DNA from 4 places in the Pseudonocardia kongjuensis genome. Region 1 is predicted to be linked to each of the others. Evidence: predicted binding sites of a transcription regulator. Region 1 holds the regulator's gene; each other region holds the start of a gene.
What was found. The regulator LexA, encoded in region 1, represses DNA repair genes until DNA is damaged. The targets are predictions, from matches to a motif close to CGAACACGTGTTCG.

Region 1 (7,240 bases):
TGCTCGACGCCGGCCCGCCGGTAGGTGCCGACCACCCGGTCGATGAGCTGGCGCAGGCTCGACTCGCGGGTCTCGCTGCCGACGGCGCCACGGAAGTACTTGCTGGTGACGATGTTGGTGGCGTTCACCGACCAGGCCCGCGGGAACTCGACGCCGCGCTGCTCGAAGTTCACCGTGCCGTCCCGCCAGTTCGTCATGACGACGTCCCGGCGCTCCCACTCGACCTGCTCGTACGGGTGCACACCCTCGGTCGTGAAGACCCGCTGCACGGGCAGCCCGGCGCGCTGCCTGGCGCCCGCCTTCCCGCGGCCGCGCGCCTTCGCGGGCGCGTCGCCGTTCTGGGCCGTGTTCTGGGTCGTGCTCCCGGTGCCTGTCGCCGGGCCCCCGACGGTCTCGGTCATGAACTGCCTCCGCATCCGACGTTCCTCTCCCGCGCGCTGGGGTGCGCGGGCACCCGAGGCGGTGCTGGGACACCGCCCCCGTTCCCGGTCCGGCCGATCAGTGCCGGTCCGCCGCCGGTGGATGCGCCCCCTGCGCGCCCGCACCGGTACCGGCGGATCGGCGTCAGCCGTCCCGGTTGCCGGCCCCGTCGTCGGCTGCTTCCCCGGCAGCCGCCGAACGGAGGTCGGCGATCTCCTTCTCGAAGTCCTCGATGGAGGAGAAGGATCGGTAGACGCTCGCGAACCGCAGGTACGCGACCTCGTCGAGCTCGCGCAGCGGTCCGAGGATCGCCAGCCCCACCTCGTGGCTGGGAATCTCGGCCGCACCGCGGGCCCGCACCGTCTCCTCGACCCGGTGGGCGAGCTGCTGCAGGTCGTCCTCGTCGACCGGCCGGCCCTGACACGCCCGGCGAACCCCGCCGACAACCTTCTGCCGGCTGAAGGGCTCGCTCACCCCACTGCGCTTGACGACGGCGAGCACGGTCTCCTCGACCGTGGTGAACCGGCGACCGCAGGCGGTGCAGGACCGGCGGCGGCGGGTGCAGGTCCCGTCGTCGGCGGTCCGGGAGTCGATCACCCGCGAATCCGGGTGGCGGCAGAACGGGCAACGCACGTCGGCACTCCCCTTCTCCCGTGACCCGGCGGGAATTCTCCGCCCCGCACCGCGATGTACCGCGGTGACGGCTCCCCCAACCAGTGGGAGAACGACACCAATGTAACCCCTACATATTGGGGTGCGCCATCCCCGGGTCCGGTATGGCGCCGAGCTTCGCCCGATCGGGAACGAGGGTCGCACACGGCCCCCGCGCGGCCGCCGGAGCACACGGATCATGAACCTGCACATCCGCCCTGATCAGCGCGCGTGACGCGATCCCGGGGTCCGTCCGGCGCCCCGGGCGGACCGCGACGGACGGTGTCGCGGGTCGGGGACACGCCATCCCGACGCGCCGGGCGGCAAGGCTCCTGTCACGCGCGGCGACCGTGCCCGATGTGGTCTCCGGTCGGGCGGGCGACGCCCGGCACGGCTGCTGGTCGGTCGGATCGCATGCGGCGCGGACCCCGCTCGGCCCGGCAGCGCACGGCACGGCCGCCGACCAGTTCGCATCGCATACGGCGCGGACCCCGGTCGGCCCGCCGCAGCGCACGGCACGGCGGCCGACCGGTCGGATCGCATGCGGCGCGGTCCCCGGTCGGCCCCTGCGGGTACCCGGCGCGCCCGGCGTCACGGAGCGGCCGGAGCCGTCGCCGCCGGCCCGGGTGCCGGGGCGACCTCGGCGTTCCATCCGGCCGCCGCATCCCCGAGCAGCCCCAGGACCACGACCACCGTGGCCGAGCAGACCACCGTGGCGACCCCGGCCAGCAGTCGCTCACCCCGTGAGCGACGTCGCACCACCGGACGGTGCAGCCGGGCAGGTGCCACGCAGTGGCGCCCCGGTGGGCGGACAGCGCGGACCCGCGCAGTCGCGTGCCCGGCCGGAGCCGCCCCGGGATACCGGGTGAAGGCCACGCCGGACCCGGCGACCCGGGACGCCGTGGACGCAGCAGGGCACGCCACGCTCGATGCCATGGCCGGGGCCGCGCCGGACGCCGCTCCCGGGCCGGCGGGCGATGTGCGCGGACCGGAGGTCCGGGCGGCCGCACCGGCGACCGGACCGGCGACCGGACCGGAGCCCCACTCGGAGGCACCGGCGGCCGGACCGGAGGCCCGCTCGGGGGCACCGGCGGCCGGACCGGAGGCCCGCTCGGGGGCACCGGAGGTCCGCTCGGGGGCACCGGGCACGGGAGCGGAGGCCCTCCGGGGCGCGCCGAACGCCGGACCGGAGGCCCGCTCGGGCACCTCGGATCCGGGGACGGGCATGTCCCACCGGGCGGCGGCCCGGGCCGCCGCGGATCCGCGGGCCGGACGCCGCGCCCCGGCACAGCGCACCGCATGGGCGGCCCCCGCACGCACCCGCTCGCGCACCCCGGCAGCGCCGGACCACTGCGGCGCATTCGCGGCCGCCGCCCGGCCCGGCCGACCGGTCCGTGGCCGCGGTGCCACCTCACGCACGTCGAGCTCTCGCATGGCTCCTCCTGCTCCTCGAGGACCACCCGCCTGCTGCGGCGGAACGGTCACCGTCGACGCCGGCCACACCCGGCCACGCGTCCTGCCCATCCCGCCCGGCCCTTCCCCGGGGCCGGTCGAACGGGCGTGCGAGCTGTGTAGCACCGGGCACCGACAGGAATCGGATCGCCGCTGCTCAGCCCGCTCCGGCCGGGCTCAGTGGCCGGCCGGCAGCACGCTCTGGACGACCACCGACGGCGGTGTCGACACCGGCGCCACCACCGCTGCCGAGACCTCCGCGAGCAGACCCAGCCCGATCACCGTCGCCGCCGAGGCGAGCCCGATCCCCAGTCCCTGGACGGCCCGCCGCAGCACGCCACCGGGTGCCGCCACACCCCGCGCCCGGGCGACCGGCCACCCCGCTCGCGCCGGCCGCACCGACCGCACCGGCCGCGCCGACCACGCCGACCGCACCGGCTGCACCGGCCGCGCCCGTTGCGCTGACCGCGTCGGCTGCATCGGCCGCCTCGACTGCTCAGTTCGCCCCGGGCTCGCCGGCGGCACGGATCGCGCCTGCCGCCCGACCTCCCACGGCCGGACCTCGGTCACCACACCCATGCCGCTCGCCTCCCTGCCCGCACGGGACGCCCGCCCCGGACACCCCGGCGCTCGAATCGATGTTCGATCGAACGCCTGTGCGATGTTGTACCACCGGTGCCCGACGGAATCCACGACACGCGGGTGACGAACTTCGAACGCATGTTTGGCGGACCGGCCGAAGGCGGCTAGTGTCCGTGCCGGTACATCCTCGAGGAGGCGAATGCGATGGCAGCGGACGAGTCCGGAGGCGGTGCGTCCCCCGGGCGGGGTTCCGCCGACGTCCGGGAGTTCCCCGAGCCCCCGGCCGACACGCGCGGTCTGACCCCGCGGCAGCGGAAGGTCCTGGCGGTGATCCGGGACTGGGTCGACCGCTACGGCTACCCGCCGAGCGTGCGGGAGATCGGCGACGCGGTGGGGCTGACCTCCACGTCGTCGGTGCACCACCAGCTGCGGACCCTGGAGCGCAAGGGATTCCTGCGCCGGGACCCGAACCGGACCCGTGCGGTCGACGTGCGCAGCCCCGACCAGACCGCCGCGGGCGACGGGACCGACGCCGACACCGAGGCAGGGCGCTCGGAGCGTCCGGCACCCGCGTTCGTGCCGCTGCTCGGCGACATCGCCGCCGGTGGGCCGATCCTGGCCGAGCAGGCCGTGCAGGAAGTGTTCCCGCTCCCCCGCGAGATCGTCGGCGAGGGCACCCTGTTCCTGCTGAACGTCAAGGGTGACTCCATGGTGGACGCGGCGATCACCGACGGGGACTGGGTCGTCGTCCGGCAGCAGCCGGTCGCGGAACAGGGCGAGGTGGTCGCGGCGATGATCGACGGCGAGGCGACCGTCAAGACGTTCCGGCGCCGGGACGGTCACATCTGGCTGATGCCGGCCAACGACGCCTACGAGCCGATCCCGGGTGACGAGGCGTCGATCCTGGGCCGGGTCGTCGCGGTGCTGCGCCGGCTCTGAGCCGACCCCCGGGCCGGGGCACGGTGCCGACCCCCGGCGGGGGCACGGTGCCGATCCCGGGCCGGGGCGCGGTGCCGATCCCGGGCCGGGCCACGGTGCCGATCCCGAGCCGGGCCACGGTGCCGATCCCGAGCCGGGGCGCGGTGCCGATCCCGGACCGGGGCACGGTCACCGCCTGCGGCGGCCGTGCAGCGCCATCGCCCCGACCCCGGCGAGCAGCACCGCGACGACGACCGCCATCCCGGCCGCGGCGGGCAGCCACGGCGGGAAGGACCGGACGTCGGGCGCCTCCGCCGGCTGGGCCGCGACCGGCGCGGCCGGTGCCGTCGCGGCGGCAACCGCACCGGCGACCGACCGGATCGCGGCCGGGGACAGGCCCCGCGCCTCGGTGGCGGAGTGCAGCGTCCCGCGGCCGTCCAGAGCCACCGCCTCGCCCTGCGGCTCACCGGGCAGCGGCACCTGCAGCGGGGCCCCGCCCAGCGCCCCGACCAGGACATCCCCGGTCACCGGGCCGTCGGGCAGCGGGAACAGCCAGGCGTCGGTGTAGGTGCGCAGGGCCGCGGCCCGCCCGCCGTCCGCCGCGACCGGTCCGACGGCGCCGCCGGTGATCGTCCGCGTGCCGACCGCGCCCAGCGGGCCGCCGGTGGTCGCCGAGTACGGCAGGACGACGTCGGCCACCCGTTCCAGCGCCACCGCCGAGTCCTCGGTGAGCGGCCCCGCGGGCCGGTACAGCCCGGCCGCCCCGGTGGTCTTGTCCACGATCAGCGGGGTCCCGTCGTCGGCGAGGAGCACCGCCTCGGCGTCCCGCGGACCGTCCGGGTAGACGAGGTCGTAGCTGCGGGGCGGTCCGTCGACCGGCAGCACGACCAGGCGCACCGACTCGCGGCGCGCCGTGTTGTCACCGATGTCGGCGAGCCAGAGCCCGCCGTCCGGTGTGCGGCCGAGATCCTCGACGTCGGTGACCCGCACCGGGGCGTCCCGTTGGGCCGTCACCGTGCAACCCACCGGATCGAGGGTGAACACCTCGGCGGTGCCGCCGCCGTCGACGATCGCGTGAAAGTGCTGCGGCGGCTCCCCCGGTGCGCCGTCGGTGACGAGCCCGGAGATCTCGGCCAGTCGCGGATCCTCGATCGTGCAGACCGGGCGCGGCTCGTCCAGGGACGACGGGTCGGCGTCAGGCGGCGGGACGACCGGGTGCGCGGCCGGCGGCGGCGCCCCAGGCATTCCGGGCGCTCCGGCCGTCCCGACGGCAGGCGGCCCGGCGGCCGCCACTGCGCAGGCCGGCCCGAGGGTCACGAGGACCAGAGCCAGGGCGGCCCGCCACAGCGTGCCCAGGGCGGCCCGCCGCCGCGTTCCCAGGGCGGCCCGCCGCCGTGTCGCCCGGACGCGGCCGCCCGGCCCGCCCCTCGATCCGGCCCGGACCGCCCGGGTCAGCGCCCCGCCGCCGTCGCCGGCAGGTCGGGATCGGACCCGCTGCCGGTACCGGCCGGACCGCCCGCCACCGCGAACGGCAGGACCGCGGTGCCCAGCTCCGGCCCGACCCTGGCCCGGACCCGGGTGCCCTCGGGGGTGTGCTCCTCGGCGAGGACCTCGCCCTCGTCGTGCAGGCGGGCGACCAGCGCGCCCTCGGTGTAGGGCAGCAGCAGGTCGACGTCGTACTCCGGGCGGGGCAGCAGGCCGGCGATCCGGTCCCGGAGCAGGTCGATGCCGTCGCCGCGGTGCGCGGAGACGAACACCGCGTCGGGCTGGGCGTGCCGGAGCCGGGCGAGCGCCAGGTCGCCGGCGGCGTCGGTCTTGTTGACCACGAGCAGCTCGGTCGGCATGCTGCCGCCCTGCTCCTCGCCGATCTCGACCAGCACCTTCCGGACGGCGGCGATCTGGTCGCCGGGCAGCGGATCGGAGCCGTCGACCACGTGCACCAGCAGGTCCGCGTGGGCGGCCTCCTCCAGCGTCGACCGGAACGCCTCGATCAGCTGGTGCGGTAGGTGCCGGACGAAGCCGACGGTGTCGGTGAGGGTGTAGACCCGCCCGTCCGGCGTCTCGGTCCGGCGGGTGGTCGGGTCGAGGGTGGCGAACAGCGCGTCCTCGACCAGCACGCCGGCGTCGGTGAGCTGGTTGAGCAGGCTGGACTTGCCGGCGTTGGTGTAGCCGACGATCGCGACGGACGGGACCTCGTTGCGCCTGCGGTTGCCGCGCTGGGTCTCCCGGACCTGACGCATCGCGCCGATCTCGCGGCGCAGCTTCGACATGCGCGCACGGATCCGGCGGCGGTCGAGCTCGATCTTCGTCTCACCCGGGCCGCGGCCGCCGATCCCGACGCCGCCCGCGGCACGACCGCCGACCTGGCGGGACAGCGCCTCACCCCAGCCGCGCAGCCGGGGCAGCAGGTAGGACAGCTGGGCCAGCTCGACCTGCGCCTTGCCGTCCCGCGAGCGGGCGTGCTGGGCGAAGATGTCGAGGATCAGCGCGGTCCGGTCGATCACCTTGACCTTGAGCCGCTCCTCGAGCTGACGGAGCTGACCGGGCGACAGCTCGCCGTCGCAGATCACCGTGTCGGCCTCCGCGGCGCGCACGGCGACGCCGAGCTCGTCGACCTTGCCGGAGCCGATGAAGGTCGCCGGATCGGGTGTCGACCGGCGCTGGACCAGGCCGTCGAGCACCTCGGAGCCCGCCGTCTCGGCCAGCCGGGCCAGCTCGGCGAGCGAGGCCTCCGCCTGCTCGGCGGATCCCTCGGTCCAGACGCCGACCAGCACCACCCGCTCCAGGCGCAGGCGGCGGTACTCGACCTCGGTGACGTCGGTGAGCTCGGTCGACAGGCCGCCGATGCGGCGGAGCGACGAGCGCTCCTCGAGTTCGAGTTCCCCGGTGGACGGGCTGGCGGGCGTGTGGGCTTCAGTCATCTTGCCCCCGAGTGTCCCACGTTCCCCGAGCCGCTGTCCGGTCCGTTTCGCCGGGCGGGTCACCCGGGTAGAGCGCCAGGTACACGGCGAGCGGCTCGGCGGCCGGCAGCACCGGCTCGGCGGCGTAGCGCCCCAGCAGCTCGTCCAGCTCGGCGCGCAGTGCCGCGACGCGCTCCGGTGGCAGGCGCAGCACGAGGCGGGTCTGATCCAGCGCGGCCGGGCCGACGTCGGCGACCTCGCCGAGGAACGCCTCCAGTCCCGCCTCGGCCACCGGTTCGTGCCTGCCCGCGTCGTCG
Region 2 (7,240 bases), on a different contig from region 1:
CAGGTGCAGGTCGACTACCTGTGGACGGGCTCGCAGAAGCTGTCCGCCGTCCGGGCCGGCGACGAGCCGGACACCGACATCCTCGCCCGTCCCGAGGCCGGCGCGGAGTCGGTCGGGATCGCGGTGAACACCACCGAGGTCCCGGTGCAGTGCACGCACGGCGAGGGGGACGGCGGATTCGTCCGGATCGGCGACGGCCAGTACCTGCCGGCGTCGGTGCTCGGTGAGCTGCCGGCCGATCTCCCGGGGTGCGACGCGGGTGACGCCCCGGCCTCGCCTGCCGAACCGGCCGACCCGGCCTCCCCCGCCGACCCGGCCTCCCCCGTCGACCCGGCCGGCCCGGGCTCCCCGGGCTCGCCTGCCGACCCGGCTTCCCCGGCTTCCCCGGCTTCCCCGGCCGATGCTGCCGACCCGGCCGCGCCGGCGGATCCGGCCGGCACCGCCGGGGGGCCCGCTGCCCCGGCCGACGGCGCCGCGGGGCCCGGGGACCCGGCGGCCGGCCCGGCCGGTGGATCCGGGGCTCCCCCGGCGAACCCGGCAGGCCCGGCCGGCACGGGAGGCGATCCCGCGTCCGTCCCGGACGGTTCGCCGCAGGCCGGCGCCCCCGTCCCCGGCTCCGCCCAGCGCGCGCCCTCCGGCGGACGCTGACCGACCCGCCGCACGACGGCCCCGCCCGGACGACGATCCGGGCGGGGCCGTCGTCGTTCCGCCGTCGTCGTTGCGCCGTCGTCGTTCCGCCGTCGTTGCCCGGGCGGCACGTCCGGCGGGCCCGGGCCTCCCGCGCGGGATAGGTTCGTCGTCGTGGCCAGCACGGCAGAGTGGATCGAGGGAGCGCGCCCGCGCACCCTGCCCACCGCGATCTCCCCCGTCCTCGTCGGAACCGGTTCGGCGCTGGGCGCCGGCGTCGTGGCCCCCGGCTCCGCGCTGCTCGCGCTGCTGGTCGCGGTCGCGCTGGTGATCGGGGTGAACTTCGCCAACGACTACTCCGACGGCATCCGCGGCACCGACGACGAGCGCGTCGGACCGCAGCGGCTGGTCGGCTCCCGGGCCGCCCGGCCCGCGACGGTGAAGGCGGCCGCGTTCGGCTGCTTCGGCGTCGCCGCACTCGCCGGGATCGCGCTGACCGCCGTGTCCGGCCAGTGGTGGCTGATCGCCGTCGGGGCGCTGTGCATCGTCGGGGCGTGGTTCTACACCGGCGGGAGCCGCCCGTACGGCTACGCGGGCCTCGGCGAGGTCGCCGTGTTCGTGTTCTTCGGCCCGGTCGCGGTGCTCGGCACCGCGCTCACCCAGGCCGGGGCGGTGGACCCGGCGACCGTCGGTGTGTCGATCGGCGCCGGCCTGCTGACCTGCGCCGTGCTGGTCGCGAACAACCTGCGCGACATCCCCGGCGACCGGATCGCCGGCAAGACGACGCTCGCGGTGCGGCTGGGCGGACCCGCCACCCGCACGCTGTACGTGACGCTCGTCCTGGTGCCGTTCGTGATCGCCGTCGCCGCCGCGTTCGACCGGCCGGGCCTGCTGATTGTGCTGGTGGCGCTGCCCGCGGCGGTGCGTCCGGTGCGCGCGGTGCTCGGCGGCGCCGACGGTCCGGAGCTGATCCCGGTGCTCCGCGACACCGGTCTGCTGCTGCTCGCCTGGGCGCTGGCCGTCGGGGTCGGTCTCGCGGTCGGTTTCGGCGGCGGCATCGCGGGCGGCTGAGCGCCGGGGAGCCGCCGGGAGTCGGGTCCGGGCCCGAGAGCCGTTCCCGGCCCCGGCGCAGTGCCGGCCACGTTCCGCGGAACGCCCGCCGGGCCGGTGGGTCCGCCGCGTCCACCATCCGCTGCACAGGATCCCTCACGGGCTGTGCGAGGTACCGGAACGGGAACCGGCAGCCGCGTTCCGCGGAACGCGGGCGGGATCGGTCGGCCGGGCACAGGGGGCCGGGGTCGGATCGGGGGCCGGCGCACCGGGGTCGGTCCGGTGGGACAGGCCGAGGTTCCCGCTCGACGGCCGCGCCACCGGGTGCCGGACGTCACGGCGGCCGGGATACCCGGCCACTGCGCCGCGCTCCGGCACCGCGTTCCGCGGAACGCCGGCGACCAGACGCGGTTCCGCGGAACGCCGCCCTGACACCGAACGCCCCGGCGGAACGCCGGACACCCGACACAGCCCCGCGGAACGCCGGACGCCGAACACCGCCCCACGGAACACCCGACACCGAGCACCGCCCCGGCGGAACGCCCTCGCACCGAACACCGCCCCACGGAACGCCGGACGCCCGGCACCGCGGTTCCGCGGAACGCCGGACACGCGCGCCGTGCTCCTCACCCACGGCGCGCAGCCACCGTGATCCCGTTCCGCGGAACGCGCCGCGGCGAGAACAGGGCGTGGACAGGGGCCGGCAGGTCAGTTGCGGTCGTCGCCGCGCAGCTTGGCCCGGAGCGACTCCCGCTCGGCCGAGCGGCGGGCGTTGGCGACGGCCAGCGCCCGGTCCAGCCGGGACCTCAGACCGCGGAACAGCAGCATCGACAGCGGGAGCGCCACGATCAGCGCCACCAGCAACGCGACCAGCAGCGGCACCCCGGCGAGGCCGAGCAGCAGGGCGATGACGGCCAGCAGACCGAGCCGGGCGAGAGCGTAGAGCGCCACCGTGGCGGCCAGCCCGGGCTCGCCGGCGCGAGCCCGCGCCGCGGCCTGCGGCGGCGGTGTCGTCGGGGACGTCATGCCGTCCAGGGTACGGTCCTGCGGCCGGAGCCCGGAGCCGCGCACTCGGAGACGGGAACCACCCGTGATGTCCGCTTCAGGAACTTCATCGGCTTTGCCCTTTAAGAACCCTTTACCTCCGGACAACCGTTCGAGTACCTGGGGTCTGAGGTGTCACGATGGCCCGGAAACAACGAGCGGTGACCGCTCCGAGGAGCTTCGGGAGATCCCTCCCGGCACCGCGACTCGGCACCACGCTGCATTTCCGGGAGGATTCCATGGCAGCTCCGACGCAGGCCCCCGAGCGACTGCTGACCCCGGGCGAGGTCGCCACCCTCTTCCGCGTCGACCCCAAGACCGTGACGCGCTGGGCGTCCGCCGGGCGGATCGGTTCGATCCGCACCCCCGGTGGCCACCGCCGCTTCCGCGAGTCCGAGGTCCGCGGACTGCTGGCGGACCTCACCAGCGAGGCGAGCCCCGGGCTCCGCTGAACCCGCGACTTCACTCGCACGTCAGGCCACCTTCGCTACGCTGGACAGCGGAGGTGGCCTGATGTTGTTCCTGATCCTTCTGCTCGGCGCGGCCGTCGTCGCGGTGCTGCTCGTCCGGACCCTCCGGTCCGAGCAGGTGGTCGCCGACAGGCTCCCGCAGCCCGAGCTCCCCTGGATGACCGGTCAGAAGGCGCAGAAGCCGCGCGCGACCGGTCCCGATGACGACCCGGACTTCTTACGTGAACTCGACGAGAAGGTCCGCAACCAGGAGGACCCGCCGGAGCGGACCTGACCGGACCGAGCCCGTCCCAGCCCCTCCGATCTGCCCGACCAGAGTCCCAAGAAGTCTTGACCGAAGGGCGGTCCACCGGCTCCGGTGGGCCGCCCTTCAGTGTTTCCGGTCACATCCGGCGGTGACGCTCAGACCGGGAACCCGTCCGCGACGGCGGCGGCGAGCTCCAGCAGCGCGGTCCGGGTCGGTTCCTCCAGGCGGTCGAGGTCGATCTCCGCGCCCTCCTCCAGGTGCGGATCGAACGGCACCCGCACGACCGCCCGGCACCGGCCGGCGAAGTGCTCCGCGACCCGGTCGAGGTCGACGCCGCCGCCCGCCCGCCGGTACACCGAGTTGATCACGACGACGGCGTTCCGGACGAGATTGCCGTAGCCGTGCGCGTCCAGCCAGTCCAGCGTCGCCGACGCGCTGCGGGCACCGTCGATCGACCCGGACGACACGATCACGAGCTGATCGGCCATCCCCAGCACCCCGTACATCGCGGAGTGCATCAGGCCGGTCCCGCAGTCGGTCAGCACCAGGTTGTAGAAGTGCTCCAGCAGGTCGACCGCACGCCGGTAGTCGTCCTCGCTGAACGCCTCCGACACGGCCGGGTCCTGCTCGCTGGCCAGTACCTCCAGCCGCGACTGCCCCTGCGAGGTGTACGAGCGGACGTCGGTGTAGCGCCGCACCCGGTCGGAGTCGCGGAGCAGGTGCCGGACGGTCGCGGTCGTCTCCAGCGGGATCTTTTGGCTGAGCGTCCCCCGGTCCGGGTTCGCGTCCACCGCGACGACCCGGTCACCGCGGTGCGAGGCGAACGTCGCACCCAGCGTCGCGGTGACCGTCGTCTTCCCGACGCCACCCTTGAGGCTCAGCATCGCGATCTTGTGGGCGTTGAGCAGCGGCCGGTTCAGCCGGGACACCAGATCCCGGCGGTGCAGCTCGGCGGGGCTCTCCCCCGGGTTCACCAGTCCACCGGTGAGCAGGTAGACGAACCGGCGCCAGCCGCTCTCCGGCGGTCGCCGCGGGCTGCCGGACCGGTGTGGTGTCAGGTCGAGCCCGCCGTGCGCGCCGTCGCTCCGGCGGTGCTGCCCGTGGCGGGCCTCGACCGCCTCGGGCGCGGTCCAGCGCGGCCGGCGTGACCCGGACTCCGGCGCCGGCCGGGCCCCGCCGGTGCGGGAGCCGTTGTCCCGGCGCGCCCGGTCGGACGCCTCGCGCTCGGCCGCATCGCGGTCCCACGAGCTCCGCCACGGCCGGTCCGCCGCCGGACGGCCGGTGGCCTGGCCCGTTCCGCGTGCGGCCGCGGCCCCGGCGGTCGCGTCACCGGCGGCGGTCCCACCACCGACAGCGGTCGCACCACCGACAGCGGTCGGGCCACCGGCGGCGGTCGCACCACCGACAGCAGTGCCACCGGCGGCGGTACCACCGACGGCGGTGCCACCGGAGGTCGGGCCACCGGAGGTCGTCGTGCCACCGGGAGCGGGCGTGCCGCCAGGGCCGGGCGTGCCGCCGGGGGCGGGCGCACCCCCGGCGGGAGCCGCCGAACCACCGGACCCCGCGCCACCGCCGGCCGTCCCGTCACCGGCGACGGCCGCGCCAGCAGCAGCGCCACCGGGGCCGGCCGCACCACCGGACGCCGCGCCGCCACCCGGGCCACCGGCCCCCGGCGGACCTCCGTCCCCGGCGCCGTCGTCCCGGACGCCACCGCCCGGGGCACCCCCGACCGGAACGGCACCGTGCGCCGGACCGGCGGCGTCGCCGGAACCGTCCGGCCGGTCGTCCACCGTCCCGCCCGGCCGGACCGGACGGTCCCGATCCGCGCCCGCACCGTCCGGCGACGGATCGGGCACGTCCCGGTCCTGCGCCCCGGCGGTCCCGGCGCCGGGCCCGCCCCACGACGGCGACACGACCGCGTGCGCGTCGGTGGCGGTCACGTCGGCGTCGTCGGCGTGGGTCTGCTCCTCATCGGACGGCGGGTCCGGGCGGCGCCAGATCAGCTCGCCGCCCGGCTCGTCGTCGTGCCCGCCGCGGCCCGGCACCGTCCACCACGGCTCCGGATCGGCCGCGCCACCGGAGCGGTACAGACCGGTGTCGTCGGGGCCGACGTCCTGACCGGTCGGGTACAGGTCCTCGGGTGCCCGGTGCCTGCCGTCGTCGGCGCGGGCCTCGGCGGCCGGGCCGGGCCCGGCGGGCCGCTCCCGCTCCGCGTCGGACCGCTCGTGCAGCGCCGACAGGTCCAGCCCGTGCGGCGGCGTGGAGGGGTCGATCTCGTCGACCAGGTCGTCGTCGATCTCCGGTAGCTCGCTGCCCCACACCGAACCGGCCGGCGGGGTCTGGGTGCCGACCGCGGCACGGCCCGGGGCGGGTGCGGACGCCGCCCGCTCGGCCGCCGACGGCGGGCGCGGCTGCGACGCGGCCGGCTGCGCAGCACCGCCCTCCGGCTGCGCTGCGTCATCACCGGACGTGCGACGACGCCGTCCGAAGGACCGTCCGGACGACTCCGCCGCGCCCCAGCGCTCCCGCACGTAGCGGCCCACCGACCCGTCGGGCTGCTCGCCGGAACCGTTCTCACTCACGGGAACCGACGGTAGCCGTGCGGAACCCGGTGGTCGAGGCGCCTCACACCCCCGCGTACGAGTGCAGTCCGGCGACCACCATGTTGATGAAGAACAGGTTGAACACGATCGTGGCGAAGCCGGCCGAGTTGATCCAGGCCGCCCGCGACGTCCGCCAGCCGGCCGTGGCGCGGGCGTGCAGGTAGGCGGCGTAGAGCACCCACGCGACGAACGCGACCGTCTCCTTCGGGTCCCAGCCCCAGAACCGGCCCCAGGCCGCCTCGGCCCAGACCGCGCCGGTGATGATCCCGAACGTGTACAGCGGGAAGGCGAGCACCGTCACCCGGTAGGCCAGCCGATCGAGCGCCTCGGCGCCCGGGAGCTTCGCGGCCAGCGCGGCCGGGCGCTCGTTGCGCTTCATCAGGAACAGCAGGCTCGCGACGCCCGGGACCAGCAGCATCCCCGAGGCCAGCGTGATCGTCGTGACGTGGATGATGATCCAGTACGACTGCAGGGCCGGGACGACGGGCGCGGCCTCGGCGTAGAGCACGGTGCCGGTGATGAACATCAGGAGCAGGATCGGCGTCAGCACGAACACCCCGGCCGGACGCAGCGGCGGGTGCTTGCGGACCAGCACCAGCCAGGCGCCGACCGCCATCAGGCACAGCGCCGAGGTGAACTCGTACATGTTGCCCAGCGGCCACCGGTAGGTCGCCAGCCCGCGCAGCACGATCGACCCGGCGTGCAGGACGACGGCGAGGATCATCAGCGAGATCCCGATCCGGCCGTACCGGTCGGCCCGGGTCCGGCCGGTCCGGGAGCCGTCTCCCGACGCGCCCTCGGACCCGTCGGGCCCGTCCGGGGTGTCGGAGATCTCAGCGTCGGCACCGCCGTCGCCGGCCCCGACGGCCGCCCGCCTGCGCGGCGCCCTGGCCACCCGGGTCGCCGCGTACTCCAGCGACGTGAAGATCATCGCGAGCAGCAGTACGACGAGCGTGGCCTGGAACAGCCGGTCGCTCCACATCGAGGTGATCGGATCGACGAGCATCGGTGTCAACCGTCCTTCTTGTCCATCGGGTCGAGCAGTTCCGAGCCGAGCCGGTCGAACTCCTCGCCGTAGCCCGCCCGGTCGGTCCGGGCCAGGCCGCCGAGCTGGATCCGGCTGCCGCCGTCGACCGGGCGGATCCGCACCCACAGGCGCCGCCGCTTGACCGACAGCGACAGGGCCAGCCCCGCCACCA
Region 3 (7,240 bases), on a different contig from region 1:
CCGACCGGCCGGACCCGGAACCCGCGGACGACGGCCACGAGGACCCGGCTCCCGCGCCCGATGACCAGCGCGGCAGCACGGCGCCGGACGTCGCGGTCCGGGACGCCGACGACGCACCGACCGACCACGGGGCGGCCACGGCCGATCCCGCCGGAACCCCGGTGGACGCCGAGCGACCGGTGGGTGCCGACGGACCCGACAGCGCGTCCGCTCCGGCGAGCCCCGCCACCGACGGTGCCGCCACCGACGACCCCGCCACCGACGGTGCCGTCGCTGACGGCGAGGCAGCCGACGACCCCGCCACCGACGGTGCCGTCGCTGACGGCGAGGCAGCCGACGACCCCGCCACTGACGGTGCCGTCGCTGACGGCGAGGCAGCCGGCGGCCCCACCACTGGCGGTGCTGCCACAGATGGTGCTGCCACAGATGGTGCTGCCACCGACGGTGCCGCCACCGACAGTGGGGCGGCCGACGGACCCGCCGCCGACGGGCCCGCGGACCCGGGGACGGCCCGCTCATGACCGACGACCTGCTGTCCCGCCACGACGTCCTGCTCGCCGACCTGGACGGAACCCTCTACCGGGGGCCCGAGGTCGTCCCGGGCGCGCTGGACGCCGTGCTCGGCGCGGCCGCGCGCGGCGTGCCGACCGTCTACGTGACGAACAACGCCTCCCGCAGCCCGGCGGCGGTCGCGGCGCACCTGACCGAGCTGGGGTTCCCGGCCGGCGTCGGGGACGTCCGCACCAGCTCGCAGGCCGCCGCCACGATGCTCGCCGAGCAGCTGCCGGCCGGCGCGCCGGTCCTCGTCGTCGGCACCGACGCGCTCGCCGACGAGGTCCGGGCCCGCGGGCTCACGGTGGTCGGGACGGCGGGCGAGGCCGTCGCCGTCGTCCAGGGGCACTCGCCGGACACCGGATGGCGGATGCTGGCCGAGGCCGTCGTCGCGGTCCGGGCCGGCGCGCTGTGGATCGCCTCGAACGTCGACCCGACCCTGCCGACCGACCGCGGCCCGCTGCCCGGCAACGGCTCCATGGTGCAGGTCGTGCGCACCGCGACCGGCGCGCAACCGCAGGTCGCGGGCAAGCCCGCCGCGCGGCTGCTGCGGGAGGCGCAGGGCGACGCGACCCGGCCGCTGGTCGTGGGGGACCGGCTGGACACCGACATCGAGGGCGCGCACGCACTGCGGGCGCCGTCGTTGATGGTGCTGACCGGGGTGAACGGGCCGGCCGACCTGCTCGCCGCACCACCCGCGTTGCGCCCCACCTACCTCGGTGCCGACCTGGGTGCGCTCGCCCGGCACCCGGACGAGCTGACCCCGGGGCCGCGGCCCGGCTGGCAGGTCGAGCACGGACCGGACGGCCTGCGGCTCAGCGGATCCGGTACCGGACCCGAGCCCGCGGTCGACGCCCTCCGCGCGCTGTGCGCGGCAGCCTGGGAGCACGGTGCCGGCCCGGTGACCGCCGACGGCGGAGCGGCCGCCGGGGTGCTCGACGAGCTCGGGCTCGGCGGCTGAGCACGCCCGCCCCGTCCGGTGGGCGGGGCGAGGGCGGTGCCCGCGGTCGCACCCGTCCGCGTTCGGCTACCGTGGCCAGCGAGACCCCCGTCCCCGGAGATCATCGATGAGCGTCCCCACCCCCGGCCCGCGTCCCGGTGACCCGCGGCAGGCGGCAGACCGGCCGGTCTCCGCGCTGCGTGCCGACGTCGAGGCGGCCGTCGCCGGGCTCGACGATCTCGCCGACCGGCCGGTCTCCGAGCACCCGGCCGCGTTCGAGCGGGTGCACGCCGCGCTCGGCCGCGCCCTGGGCGCCGGGCCGGAACGGGACTGAGCGTGCCGCCCACCCGCGCACGGCTGGACGCCGAGCTCGTCCGGCGCAAGCTCGCCCGGTCCCGCGGCCAGGCCGCCGAGCTCATCGCGGCCGGCCGGGTCACCGTGAACGGCATGCCCGCCGCGAAGCCCGCGACGGTCGTCGAACGGGACGCACCCGTCGTCGTCCGGCCGGACGAGGGCCCGGAGTGGGCCTCGCGCGGTGCCCGGAAGCTGCTCGGCGCGCTGGCGGCCTTCCCGGCCGTCGAGCCCGCGGGGCGGCGCTGCCTGGACGCAGGCGCCTCCACCGGCGGCTTCACCGACGTGCTGCTCGACCGCGGCGCCCGCGAGGTCGTCGCCGTCGACGTCGGCTACGGCCAGCTCGTCTGGCGGCTGCAGTCCGACGAGCGGGTCCGGGTGCACGACCGCACGAACGTCCGCGCGCTGGAACCGGAGCAGATCGGCGGGCCGGTCGACCTGACCGTCGCCGATCTGTCCTTCATCTCGCTGCGCACGGTGCTGCCCGCGCTCGCCGCCTGCACCGCTCCCGGCGGGGACCTGCTCCCGATGGTCAAGCCGCAGTTCGAGGTCGGCAAGCAGCGGCTCGGCTCCGGCGGGGTGGTCCGCGACCCGGGACTGCGCACCGAGGCGCTGCACGGCGTCGCCACCGCGGCCGGCGGGCTCGGGCTGCAGGTGCTCGGCGCCGTGGCCAGCCCGCTGCCCGGCCCGTCCGGCAACGTCGAGTACTTCCTGCACCTGCGGCGCCCCGACGGCGGCGAACCCGGTCCCGGCCCCGAGCTGGAGCCGATGCTGGCCGCCGCCGTCGCGGACGGCCCGGCATGAGGGAGGTCCTGCTCGTCCTGCACACCGGGCGTCCGGCGAACCGCAAGACGGCACTGCGGGTGATGGCCGAGCTCGGCGCGCTGGGGCTGCGCACCCGGGTGCTGGCCGACGAGTGGGCGGAGATCGGCGCCGATCCCGATCTGCCGGCCGATCTCGCGCCCGTCCAGGTCGCGGCCGGGCCGGACTGCGCGGCCGGCGCGGAGGCGGTCCTCGTCCTCGGCGGCGACGGGACGCTGCTGCGCGCCGCCGATCTCGCCCGGCCGTCCGGGGTGCCGCTGCTCGGGGTGAACCTGGGCCACGTCGGGTTCCTCGCCGAGGCCGAGGAGGACACCCTCGACGAGGCCCTCGACAAGCTCGCCGCCGGGGCCTACGAGGTCGAGGAACGGACGACGCTGCAGGCCGTGGTCCGTTCCAACGGGCACGTGCTGGGCCGGACCTGGGCGCTCAACGAGGCCGTCGTCGAGAAGACCACCCGGGGCCGGATCCTGGAGGTCGTGCTGGAGGTCGACGGCCGGCCGGTGTCCTCGTTCGGCTGCGACGGGGTGCTGTGCTCCACACCGACCGGATCCACCGCGTACGCGTTCTCGGCGGGCGGCCCGCTGATCTGGCCGCAGGTGCAGGCGATGCTGGTCGTCCCGAGCAACGCGCACGCGCTCTTCGCCCGGCCGATGGTGGTCGCGCCGGACAGCGCGGTCGCGATCGAGGTGTCCGCGGACGGACCGTCCGCGGTGCTGGACTGCGACGGCCGCCGGACGATCGCGGTGCCGCCGGGCGCCCGGGTCGAGCTGACCCGCGCCGCCGAGCCGGTGCGGATGGTGCGGCTGGCCGCGCAGCCGTTCGCCGACCGGCTGGTCCGCAAGTTCGATCTCCCGGTACGGGGCTGGCGCGGCGCCCAGCAACGGCGGTCGTCGAACACCTGATCGACCGCTCGGCGCACGGGGACGACCGTACGAACACCTGTTCGGCCCACGGCGCGTGTCGGCGATGTTCTCCGTCAGGGTTCGAACGTATGGTCCCACCCATGTTGGCCGAGATGCGGATCCAGGGCCTCGGAGTGATCGACGACGCGACCCTGGAGCTCGACCCGGGCCTGACCGTGCTGACCGGTGAGACCGGCGCGGGCAAGACCATGGTCGTGACCGGACTGAACCTGCTCGGCGGCGGCCGCGCGGAGTCGTCGCGGGTGTCGGCCGGGGCGAAGCGGGCGGTCGTCGAGGGCCGCTTCGCGGCGTCACCGGGGGCGGTCGAGCTGGCCGAGGAGGTCGGCGCCGAACCGGACGACGACGGCACCCTGATCGCGGCGCGCACCGTCTCCGCCGACGGCCGGTCCCGGGCCCACCTGGGCGGCCGGTCGGTCCCGGTCGGGGTGCTCGGCAGGCTGGCCGAGGCGCAGCTGGCGGTGCACGGCCAGAACGACCAGCTGCGCCTGCTCCGCAGCTCGGACCAGCGGGCGCTGCTCGACCGGTTCGCCGGCGACCCGGTGGCGGTCCCGCTGGCCGAGTACCGGCGGGTGCGCTCCGAGTGGACCGCCGTCGTCGCCGAGCTGGCCGAGCGCCGGGGCAACGCGCGCCGGCTGGCCCAGGAGGCCGACATGCTGCGGCACGGCCTGGCCGAGATCGAGGCCGTCGATCCGCAGCCGGGGGAGGACCGCGAGCTCGTCGAGCTGGCCCGCCGGATGGCCGAGGCGGACGACCTGCGGGCCGCCGCCGAGTCCGCCAGGGCGGCGCTGTGCGGTCCGGACGACGGTGAGCTCCCCGGCGCGGTCGGTCTCGTCGGGCAGGCCCGCTCGCTCACCGAGGGCAGCGGTGACCCGGCGCTGCGGGAGCTGGGGCCGCGGCTCGCGGAGGTGCTGGCCGTGCTGGCCGACACCGGCGCCGAGCTGTCCGGCTACCTGGACCGGCTCGACGCGGACCCGGAACGGCTGGAGCAGGTGCTCGCCCGGCAGGCGGAGCTGCGCTCGCTCACCCGCAAGTACGCCGCCGACACCGACGGCGTCCTGGACTGGGCGCACACCGCCCGCGAGCGGCTCAGCAGCCTCGACACCTCCGACGACGCGCTGGCCGGGCTCGCCGCCCGCCGGGACGAGCTGGCGGCCGAGCTGGCCCGGCACGCCGCGGCGGTGACCGCGGCCCGCACCGAGGCGGCCGGGCGGCTGGCGGAGGCCACGACCGCCGAGCTCGCCGGGCTCGCGATGCGCGACGCCCGGCTGCAGGTCGGCGTCGCGCCGCGCCCGGCGGGCGACTCCGGTCCGGTGCTGGTGGTCGGCGGCCGCGAGTGCCATGCCGGTGCCGGCGGTGTCGACGAGGTCGAGATCCGGCTCGTCGCGCACGCCGGAGCCGCGGCCCAGCCGCTGCACAAGGGTGCCTCCGGCGGCGAGCTGTCCCGGGTGATGCTGGCGCTCGAGGTCGCGCTGGCCGGTGCCGATCCGGTGCCGACCATGGTGTTCGACGAGGTCGACGCCGGCGTCGGCGGCCGGGCGGCGGTCGAGATCGGGCGCCGGCTGGCCCGGCTCGCGGCCCGGCACCAGGTGATCGTCGTGACGCACCTGCCGCAGGTGGCGGCCTACGCGGACCGGCATCTCGTCGTGCAGAAGGCGTCCGGTGCCGCCGGGGTGACCCGCTCCAGCGTGCAGCGGCTCGCGGAGGGGGAGCGCACCGCGGAGCTGGCCCGGATGCTCGCGGGGATGGACGACACCGACACCGGCCGCGCCCACGCCGAGGAGCTGCTCGCCGCTGCCACCGCGCACCGGGAGGCGGACCGCCGGGAGCAGTCCACCGCGGCCGAGCCGGCCGACCTGGCCGAGGCGCGGTCGCGGCGCACCGGAGCGGCGGCGACCACCGGCCGGGCCCGGCGCCGGAGCGTCCCGCGAGCGGGGTGAGCGGCACCGGGACCGCTCCGACCCGGGGCCCGCACGGCCCGGGGCCCGGCTGGCGGGGGATCGGGCCGGCCCGGGACCGCGCGCCGGTCCGGGACCCGCGGCGGGGCCGGGCCGGCCCGGGACCCGGGGATGGTCGCACCGGGGCGTCCGGCAACCGGGTGAGACCGCCCGGCCCGGCGGGGGAACCGGCGGCCCGGCCCGGCGTGCCTTCGCCGTCACAGCCGTCCCACCTGCCACAGTGCGACCCATGAAGCTGTCCGGCCTGCTGCACCGTTCGCGACCGGAGCTGCCGGGCCTGACCGGCCCGGTCCGCACCGACCGCCGTACCGAGGCCCTGCTGCGCCGGCTCCGGCCCGGCGACATCGCCGTCCTCGACCAGGTCGATCTCGACCGCGCCACCGCCGACGCGCTGGTGGCCGCCCGGGTCGCCGCGGTCGTCAACGCCGCGCCGTCGATCTCCGGCCGGTTCCCCAACCTCGGCCCGCAGGTGCTCGTCGAGGCGGGCGTCCCGCTGGTCGACGACTGCGGCGCCGAGATCATGCGCGCGGTCAAGGACGGCGCGAAGGTCCGGCTGCACGACGGGGTCCTCTACTCCGGGGAGCAGCCGCTCGGCGAGGGCCGGGTGCAGACCGAGGACACCGTCGCCGACGCGCTCGACGAGGCCAAGTCCGGCCTCACCCACCAGCTCGAGGCGTTCGCCGCCAACACCATCGAGTTCATGCGCCGGGAGCGCTCGCTGCTGCTCGACGGGCACGGCGTGCCCGAGGTCGACGTCCCGCTCGACGGCAGGCAGGTGCTGGTCGTCGCCGCCGGGTTCGAGCACAGCCGGGTGCTGAAGCGGCTGCGCGCCTACATCAAGGAGTACCGGCCGGTCCTGATCGGCGTCGGGGCCGGCGCCGACGCCCTGATGAACGCCAGGTACAAGCCGGACCTGATCGTCGCCGACCCGTCCGAGGTGTCGAACCAGGCGCTGACCAGCGGCGCCGACGTCGTCGTCCCGGCCTTCCCGGACGGGCACGCGCCCGGCCTGCACCGGGTGCAGGATCTCGGCGCCAGCGCGGTGACGTTCCCGTCGATGGCCAATCCCGAGGACCTCGCCCTGCTGCTCGCCCACCACCACGGTGCGGCGATGATCGTCACCGTCGGGCTGTCCGCGTCGATGGCCGAGTTCCTCGACCGCGGCCGCTCCGGCAGCAACGCCTCCACCTTCCTCACCCGGCTGCAGACCGGCGGCTCGGTGGTGGACGGCGCGATGATCGCGCAGATGTACCGCAGCCGGTCGTCGTTCGCGCCGCTGCTGCTGCTCGTCGCGGCGGCGATCGTCGCCGTCGTCGTCGCCGTGCTGGTGTCCGGCGCGGGACCCGCGGTCCTGGAGTGGGCGCGCGGGATCGTGGAGACCGTGCGGGCCTGGTTCCCGGCGTGATCTCGCGGCGCTACCACCGGATCGCCCTCGTCGCCGTCTTCGTGCTGGCCCTCGCGGCCGGCGTGGTGATCGCGACCGTCGGCCTGCCGCAGCGGATCGCGGCCACGGTCGCCGCCTCGGCCACGACGAGCGAGACCGACCAGCTGCGGGCCGAGCGGGACACGCTCGCCGCCCGGCAGGCGTCCGGCGACGAGTTCACCGCCCTGATCGGTCCGGACGTCGTGCGGGACACGCTGACCGGGGTGCCGGTCACCGTCGTCGCGCTCGGCGCCGATCCGGCCGACACCCGGGC
Region 4 (7,240 bases), on a different contig from region 1:
CGACCACGGCTCCATCGCCACCATCGCCACGATCTGCTGGGCCAGCACGTCGAGCGGGTTGCGCGGGTAGCGCGTCGACTCGATGGACCCGGTGGTCATCCGCTCGGCGACCACCGCGCAGGACACCAGGTCGCCCCGGAACTTCGGGAACACCACGCCCTCGGAGACCGCGCCGACCTGGTGGCCGGCCCGGCCGACCCGCTGCAGCCCGGACGCCACCGACGGCGGCGCCTCGACCTGCACGACCAGGTCTACGGCGCCCATGTCGATCCCGAGCTCCAGGCTGGACGTCGCGACCACGCAGGGCAGCAGACCGGACTTCAGCTCCTCCTCGACCAGGGTGCGCTGGTCGCGGGACATGGAGCCGTGGTGCGCCTTGGCGACGGTCGGCGCGGCGCCGCCGCCGACCCCGGACTGGCCGACCGCCTCGGCCGGGAAGACCGGCCGGTCCCCGCCCGCCGTGTCGGCCCCCGCCCGGCCGCCCGGCCCGGCCCGTTCGTCCTGCCCCGCCTGTGCTGCCTGTGCTGCCTGTTCAGCCTGTTCGGCCTGTTCGGCGGCCAGCTCGTTGAGCCGGGAGGTCAGCCGCTCGGCCAGCCGGCGGGAGTTGCTGAACACGATCGTCGAGCGGTGCGCGCGGACCAGGCCGAGCAGCCGCTCCTCGACCGCGGGCCAGATCGAGGGCCGCTGCGCGGTGCCCGCCGCGGAGCCGACGACCTCCTCGTCGGTGCTGCCCGGTGCCGGCCGCTCGTCCAGCGCGGCGAGATCGGGAACCGGGACCTGGACCTCGACCGTGATCGTCTTCGGAGTGGCCGGCTGCACCACCTGCACCGGCCGGGTGCCGGACAGGAACGTCGACACCTCGTCCACCGGCCGGACCGTCGCGGACAGCCCGATCCGCTGCGGGGAGCCCGTGGTGATCTCCTCCAGCCGCTCCAGGGACAGCGCCAGGTGCGCGCCGCGCTTGGTGCCGGCCACCGCGTGCACCTCGTCCAGGATCACCGTCGTGATCCCGCGCAGCGACTCCCGGGCGGCCGAGGTGAGCAGCAGGAACAGCGACTCGGGCGTGGTGACCAGCACGTCCGGCGGGGTGCGGGCGAACTGGCGGCGCTCGTCGGCCGGGGTGTCGCCGGTGCGCATACCGACGGTGACGTCGGGCACCGGATGGCCGAGCCGCTGCGCGGCCTGCCGGATCCCGGTGAGCGGGGACCGGAGGTTGCGCTGCACGTCCACCGCGAGCGCCTTGAGCGGTGACACGTACAGCACCCGGCAGCGGTGCCGGGGCTCCTCCGGCGCCGGCCCGGTGGCCAGCCGGTCGAGCGCCCACAGGAACGCGGCGAGCGTCTTCCCGGAACCGGTGGGCGCGACGACCAGCGCGTTGCGGCCGTGCTGGGCGGCCGCCCAGGCGCCCTCCTGGGCGGCGGTGGGCGCGGCGAACGCCCCCTCGAACCACTGGCGGGTGGCGGGGGAGAACCCGTCGAGTGCGCTCACCCGACCATCATGCGGGCGGGCACCGACAGTTTCCCGCCGAGCCCGTCCCGGGCTGTCCTGCCGAGCCCGCCCCGGGCTGTGGGGTCAGCTCGCGGTGCGGGCGTCGTCGGCGAGGGCGCGCGGCCAGATCCGGTCGTCGCCGGCCGCCCGGCCGGGGTACTCCGCGACCAGCCCGGCGACCGTCCAGACCATGGTCGGCAGGAAGTCCTCGCCGAGCGCCTCGACGTAGAGCGAGGTCTCCCGGGCGTTCGCCGGATCGACCAGCGGGGCGACGGTGTACCGGGCGCGCGCGGCGAACCGGCGGCCGAGGTGCTCGGAGACCCAGCCCAGCGCGCGGTCGGCGCGCCCGTCGTCGTCGGCGAGGGCGGTGCGTGCGGCGTCGTACCAGTCGGCGAGCACCAGGAAGGCCAGCGACCAGCCCGGCGGCGTCGCCTCGTCGGGCAGTTCGTCGTCGACCGAGGTCAGCTGCCGGACGGCGAACCGCGCGGGCTCCGGCCCCGGCTCGGCGAGGGTCTCGCGGACCGCTCCCTCCAGGACGTCGGACACCAGCCGGTACGCGTCCTCGATGCCCGTCCCGTCCTTCGTCCGTGCCATCGGTGCCGTCCTTCCCGCTCGTGCCGGTCGGGCGCGGAGCCTATCGGGCTGGCGCCGGACGACCGCGCGGGGCAGCATCCCGGCGTGACCGCCACGCCGCACCTGCAGGACCCCGCCCAGCGCCGGCTGCTGGTGGTGCTCGCCACCGGTCAGGTGCTCGGCGGGACGGCGGTGGCGACGTCGATCGCGGTCAGCCCGCTGGTCGCCGCCCGGCTGACCGGATCGCCGACGGTCGGCGGGCTGGCCTCGACCGCGATCGTGCTGGGCGCCGCCGGCGCCGCGGCGGTGGTCGCCCGGATCGCCCGGCGGCGCGGTCGTCGCCCGGCGCTGACCGGGGGATACCTGATCGCGCTCGTGGGGGCGATCGGTGCGGTGATCGGAACGGCCGCCGGCGCGGCCCCGGTGCTGCTGGTGTCGCTGGTGCTGATGGGTTCCGGGACGGCCGTCGGGCTGGCGGCCCGCTACGCCGCGACCGACCTGGCGGCGCCGGACCGGGCCGGCCGGGCGTTGGCGCTGGTCGTCTGGGCGACGACGGTCGGCGCGGTCGCCGGGCCGAACCTGCTCGGCCCGCTGCAGGACGTCGCCGCCGGGCTGGGGCTGGAACCGGCGGCCGGGCCGTACCTGCTGTGCGCCGCGGCGTTCGGCTGCGCCCTGCTGGTGAGCTGGGCGGGACTGCGGCCCGATCCGCTCACCCGGGCCCGCGAGCTGGCCGGTGACCCGGTCCCGGAGGACGGGCGGGACCGGCCCTCGACGCCGGTCCGGACCGTGCTGCGCGGCTCCCGTCCCGCGCTGGCCGGGGCCGCCGGGATCGTGCTGGGGCACGCCGTGATGGTCGGGCTGATGTCGATGACGCCGGTGCACATGGACCACGGCGGTGCCGCGCTGAGCGTGGTCGGCTTCGTGATCAGCATGCACATCGCCGGGATGTACGCGCTGAGCCCGGTGTTCGGGTGGCTCGCCGACAGGTTCGGCGCCGCGGCGGTGCTGGCCGGTGCGACGGTGACGCTGGTCGCCGCGGCGGCGCTCTGCGCGTCCGCCGCGCCCACCGCGACCGGGGTGCTGACCGCGGGGCTGGTGCTGCTCGGCCTGGGCTGGTCGGCGGCGCTGGTCGGCGGATCGGCGTTGCTGACGTCCGCGGTGCCGGTCACCGACCGGCCCCGGGTGCAGGGCTCGGTCGACGTGGCGATGAACCTGGCCGGTGCGGCGGCCGGCCTGGTGGCCGGGGCCGTGGTCACGGTGGCGTCCTACTCGGTGCTCGGGATCCTCGCGGCGCTGCTGACCGTGCCGTTCCTGCTGGTGGTGCTGCGCGCGGTGCCGCGCCCGGCCGCGGGCTGAGCGGTGCGACTCTCAGCGGCCCGGTGTCACGGCCCGGTGTCACGGCCCGGTGTCACGGCCCGGTGTCACGGCCTTGCGTCGCGGTCCGGTGGCCGGTCAGCGCTTGCGCTGCTGGTTCCACCAGCGCAGCAGCACGAACAGCGCGGAGAGCAGGGCCAGCAGCGAGACGATCTGCCAGGCCAGCGGCGAGCCGATGCCGGTCGTCGCGAGGACCTCGTCGGCGACGTCGACGGGCGCGGCGGCAAGCAGTTCGGACATAACTCCCATCGTACCGACGGCCGGGCGATGACGGGCGGGAGCCGCGCGCCCGCGCCCCGGGGCCTACCCTCGACGGTGTGCGGATGAGCCACTTCCGGGAGTTGATGGAAGGCGAGTTCGGGGCGGTGCGGGCGTCGTCGCTGTCCCGGGACCACGTGTTCGCCGAGCTCGACGGGCAGACCGTCGAGCAGGCGATCGAGTCGGGGATCGACCTGCGCCGGGTGTGGCGCGCGGTGTGCGACGCCTACGACGTGCCCGCCGCGCGACGCTGAGCCCGGTCCGGGTGGGCCGCGACGCCGGGTGACCGTTCGGCTCCCGGGGGCATCCGGTCGGCGTGTCGCCGTGTCCGCTCGAACGCGTGTTCGGCTACCGTTCCGGGTGGGAGACCGCAGCGGTTCCCGGTGAGTTGTCCACAGCTGCCGATCCGGCCGCCGAAACTGTCAGGGGTACCCCATACCGTTGCGGTGTGCCTCCCCGAAAGACAGCAGCAGGCCCCGATCGCACATCAGCGAGGAGTCAAGAGATGTCCGCTCCGGACCGCGAGAAGGCGCTCGAACTCGCCCTCGCCCAGATCGAGAAGAACCACGGCAAGGGATCGGTGATGCGCCTGGGCGACCAGACGCGCGCGCCGGTCAGTGCCATCTCCACCGGCTCCATCGCGCTCGACGTGGCGCTCGGGGTCGGCGGGATCCCGCGCGGCCGCGTGATCGAGATCTACGGCCCGGAGTCCAGCGGTAAGACCACGGTCGCGTTGCACGCCGTGGCGAACGCGCAGGCGGCGGGCGGCGTGGCGGCGTTCATCGACGCCGAGCACGCGCTCGACCCGGAGTACGCCAAGGCGCTCGGGGTGAACACCGACGAGCTGCTCGTCTCCCAGCCGGACACCGGCGAGCAGGCGCTGGAGATCGCGGACATGCTGATCCGCTCCGGCGCGCTGGACCTCATCGTCATCGACTCGGTGGCCGCGCTCGTGCCGCGCGCCGAGATCGAGGGCGAGATGGGCGACAGCCACGTCGGCCTGCAGGCCCGGCTGATGAGCCAGGCGCTGAGGAAGATCACCGGTGCGCTGAACAGCTCGGGCACCACGATGATCTTCATCAACCAGCTGCGCGAGAAGATCGGCGTGATGTTCGGGTCCCCCGAGACCACGACCGGCGGCAAGGCGCTGAAGTTCTACGCGTCGGTCCGGATGGACATCCGCCGGATCGAGACCCTGAAGGACGGCACCGACATGGTCGGCAGCCGGACCCGGGTCAAGGTCGTCAAGAACAAGGTGGCCCCGCCCTTCAAGCAGGCCGAGTTCGACGTGCTCTACGGCATCGGGATCAGCAAGGAGGGTTCGCTGATCGACGTGGGCGTCGAGCAGGGGATCATCCGCAAGTCCGGTGCCTGGTACACCTACGAGGGCGACCAGATGGGGCAGGGCAAGGAGAACGCCCGGAAGTTCCTCAAGGAGAACCCGGACGTCGCCGCCGAGGTCGAGAAGCGGATCAAGGAGAAGCTCGGGATCGGCGCCGTTCTCGACGCCGAGCAGGCCGCGCCGGTCGAGCCCCTCCCGGCCCCGGTCGACTTCTGAGCGTGCCCGGCGAGCACAACGGGTCCGCCGGCGGCGGACCGCCCGGCTCCGATGGCACGGAGACCGGCGGCACGGAGACCGGCGGCCCGGCGACCGGCCGGGCCCGCACCGTCTCGCTCGACGAGCTGTTCGGTGCGAGCCCGGCGGCGGAGGGTCCGGCTGCGGACCGTCCGTCGGCCGGCGGTCCGTCCGGCGATCCGTCAGCCGGCGATCCGTGGGGCGACGCCGGTCAGCGCGCCGTCCGGCTCGTCGACCCCACCCTGGATCCGGCCCTCGACCCGATCCTGGACCCGGCCACCGATGCCGCTCCCGATCCCGCCGCAGCCGGGCCGGGGGAGCCGGCAGACAGTGCCCCGGGAGGTCCGGAGCAGCCCGGCGGGCCCGGGCGGGTCGTGTCGTTCGAGGAGCTGAGCGCGGATGCCGGTGCGCCCGGAGCGCAGGCTCCCCGGATCGCCACGTTCGACGACGGGCCCGGGCGCCGCGCAGCCCCCCGCGGGGCACGGCGCCGGTCCGGCAGTGGCGAGCGGTCCGGTCAGACCGCTCGGCCCGATCAGCCCGCTCGGCCCGATCAGCCCGAGTGGTCCGATCGGTCTGATCAGTCTGATCGTTCCCGGCCGTCCGAGCGCTCCGGTGCCCGGCGCCGCCGCGCGGGCGGGCCGGCCGGCGGGTCGACGCCCGGGGGAACGCAGCGGGCCCGCACCCCGGTCGACGAGGAGGCCCGGGCGAAGGAGATCTGCCTGCGCCTGCTCACCGACCGGGCCCGCTCGGTCAAGGAGCTCGGCGATGCGCTGCGCCGCAAGGAGATCCCCGACGAGGTCGCGCGGCAGGTGCTGGACCGCTTCGACGAGGTCGGGCTGGTCGACGACAAGGCGTTCGCCGACCAGTGGGTCCGCTCCCGGCACCGGCATCGCGGACTCGGCAAGCGCGCGATCGCACTCGAGCTGCACCGCAAGGGGATCGACCGGGACACCGCGGACGAGGCCCTCACCGAGATCGACGACGACTCCGAGCGCGCCCGCGCCCGCGAGCTGGTCGTGCGCCGGCTGCGCAGCATGCCCGTCGGCTCCCGCGAGCAGCGCCAGTCCGCCGCGCGCAAGCTCGTCGGGATGCTCGCCCGCAAGGGCTACGGCCCTGGGGTCGCCTACGGCGTCGTGAAGGAGGAGATCGCCGCCGCCGGCGCGGACGTCGACGAGCTCGGTGAGGCCCCGCCCGACGACTGACGACACGGCCGGTCCGGCACCGCACCGAGCCAGGCTGCGTCGCGTCGCGCGGCCCACCTCACCCCAGCAGCTCCCGGCCGGTCCGGTGCCGGTGCAGCACCTGGACGTCGTTCGCCCCCGACCGCAGCGAGGCCGAGGTGTCCGACATGTGCTCCAGCAGGATGTCCGCGAACGCCGTCACGGCCGGCGTCGGTGCGATGTCCACACGCCGGGCCAGCGCCACGGTCCGGTGCAGGGCCGGGGTCAGCACGGTCCGGCGCAGCCGCGGCCGCCCGATGAACACCAGATCCGGTACCACCGCGACCCCGGTGCCGGCCTCGACCATCCGGAGCACCGCGTCCATCTGGCCGCCCTCCACCGCGATCCTCGGCGTCACCCCGGCCACCGCGTACGCGCGCAGGGTCACCTCCCGCAGGTCGTAGCCCTTCCGCACCATCACCAGGTCGTGCTTGGCGAGCTCGGGGACCGAGATCGTCCGGCGCGCGGTCAGCGGACGCCGGGCGCGCGGGGACGCCACCGACAGCCGTTCGCGCAGCAACGGGGCGCTGTGCAGGGCCGGATCGACCCCGTCCGGCGGGACGATCACCAGCGCGATGTCCAGCTCGTTGCGGACCAGCGAGGTCTCCAGCGGCTGCGAGCCGTCCTCGGCCAGCTCGACGTGGATCTCCGGGTGCCGGGCGTGGAACACCCGCAGCACGTCCGAGAGCACCCCGATGCACAGCGACGGCGTCGCGCCCACCCGGACCCGCCCGCTGCGCAACCCCACCAT

Region 2: ABD160_RS26030 (BldC family transcriptional regulator) is a predicted target of LexA. The motif match lies at 2,823-2,836, and genes of this name have one in related genera.
Region 3: recN (DNA repair protein RecN) is a predicted target of LexA. The motif match lies at 3,598-3,611, and genes of this name have one in related genera.
Region 4: recA (recombinase RecA) is a predicted target of LexA. The motif match lies at 4,027-4,040, and genes of this name have one in related genera.

The regions. Positions count from the first base shown of each region.
Region 1 is NZ_BAAAJK010000046.1:4,979-12,218, reverse strand. Features, by position in the region: gene ABD160_RS27280 (vitamin B12-dependent ribonucleotide reductase) at 1-401, opposite strand, end outside; gene nrdR (transcriptional regulator NrdR) at 565-1,053, opposite strand; gene ABD160_RS27270 (hypothetical protein) at 1,663-1,830, opposite strand; gene ABD160_RS27265 (hypothetical protein) at 2,701-2,877, opposite strand; gene lexA (transcriptional repressor LexA) at 3,310-4,044, shown strand; gene ABD160_RS27255 (hypothetical protein) at 4,213-5,268, opposite strand; gene hflX (GTPase HflX) at 5,475-6,944, opposite strand; gene ABD160_RS27245 (ArsR/SmtB family transcription factor) at 6,937-7,240, opposite strand, start outside.
Region 2 is NZ_BAAAJK010000036.1:100,071-107,310, reverse strand. Features, by position in the region: gene ABD160_RS26045 (hypothetical protein) at 1-648, shown strand, start outside; gene ABD160_RS26040 (1,4-dihydroxy-2-naphthoate polyprenyltransferase) at 802-1,698, shown strand; gene ABD160_RS26035 (DUF4229 domain-containing protein) at 2,386-2,703, opposite strand; gene ABD160_RS26030 (BldC family transcriptional regulator) at 2,961-3,173, shown strand; gene ABD160_RS26025 (hypothetical protein) at 3,235-3,465, shown strand; partial or broken gene ABD160_RS26020 (MinD/ParA family ATP-binding protein) at 3,594-4,505, opposite strand; gene ccsB (c-type cytochrome biogenesis protein CcsB) at 6,064-7,047, opposite strand; gene resB (cytochrome c biogenesis protein ResB) at 7,053-7,240, opposite strand, start outside.
Region 3 is NZ_BAAAJK010000040.1:25,270-32,509, reverse strand. Features, by position in the region: gene ABD160_RS26660 (hypothetical protein) at 1-521, shown strand, start outside; gene ABD160_RS26655 (HAD hydrolase-like protein) at 518-1,513, shown strand; gene ABD160_RS26650 (hypothetical protein) at 1,620-1,826, shown strand; gene ABD160_RS26645 (TlyA family RNA methyltransferase) at 1,829-2,647, shown strand; gene ABD160_RS26640 (NAD kinase) at 2,644-3,567, shown strand; gene recN (DNA repair protein RecN) at 3,669-5,525, shown strand; gene steA (putative cytokinetic ring protein SteA) at 5,773-6,948, shown strand; gene ABD160_RS26625 (copper transporter) at 6,945-7,240, shown strand, end outside.
Region 4 is NZ_BAAAJK010000049.1:36,113-43,352, reverse strand. Features, by position in the region: gene ABD160_RS28510 (ATP-dependent helicase) at 1-1,488, opposite strand, end outside; gene ABD160_RS28505 (hypothetical protein) at 1,573-2,082, opposite strand; gene ABD160_RS28500 (MFS transporter) at 2,125-3,417, shown strand; gene ABD160_RS28495 (hypothetical protein) at 3,514-3,675, opposite strand; gene ABD160_RS28490 (DUF3046 domain-containing protein) at 3,753-3,947, shown strand; gene recA (recombinase RecA) at 4,199-5,251, shown strand; gene ABD160_RS28480 (regulatory protein RecX) at 5,254-6,471, shown strand; gene ABD160_RS28475 (LysR family transcriptional regulator) at 6,530-7,240, opposite strand, start outside.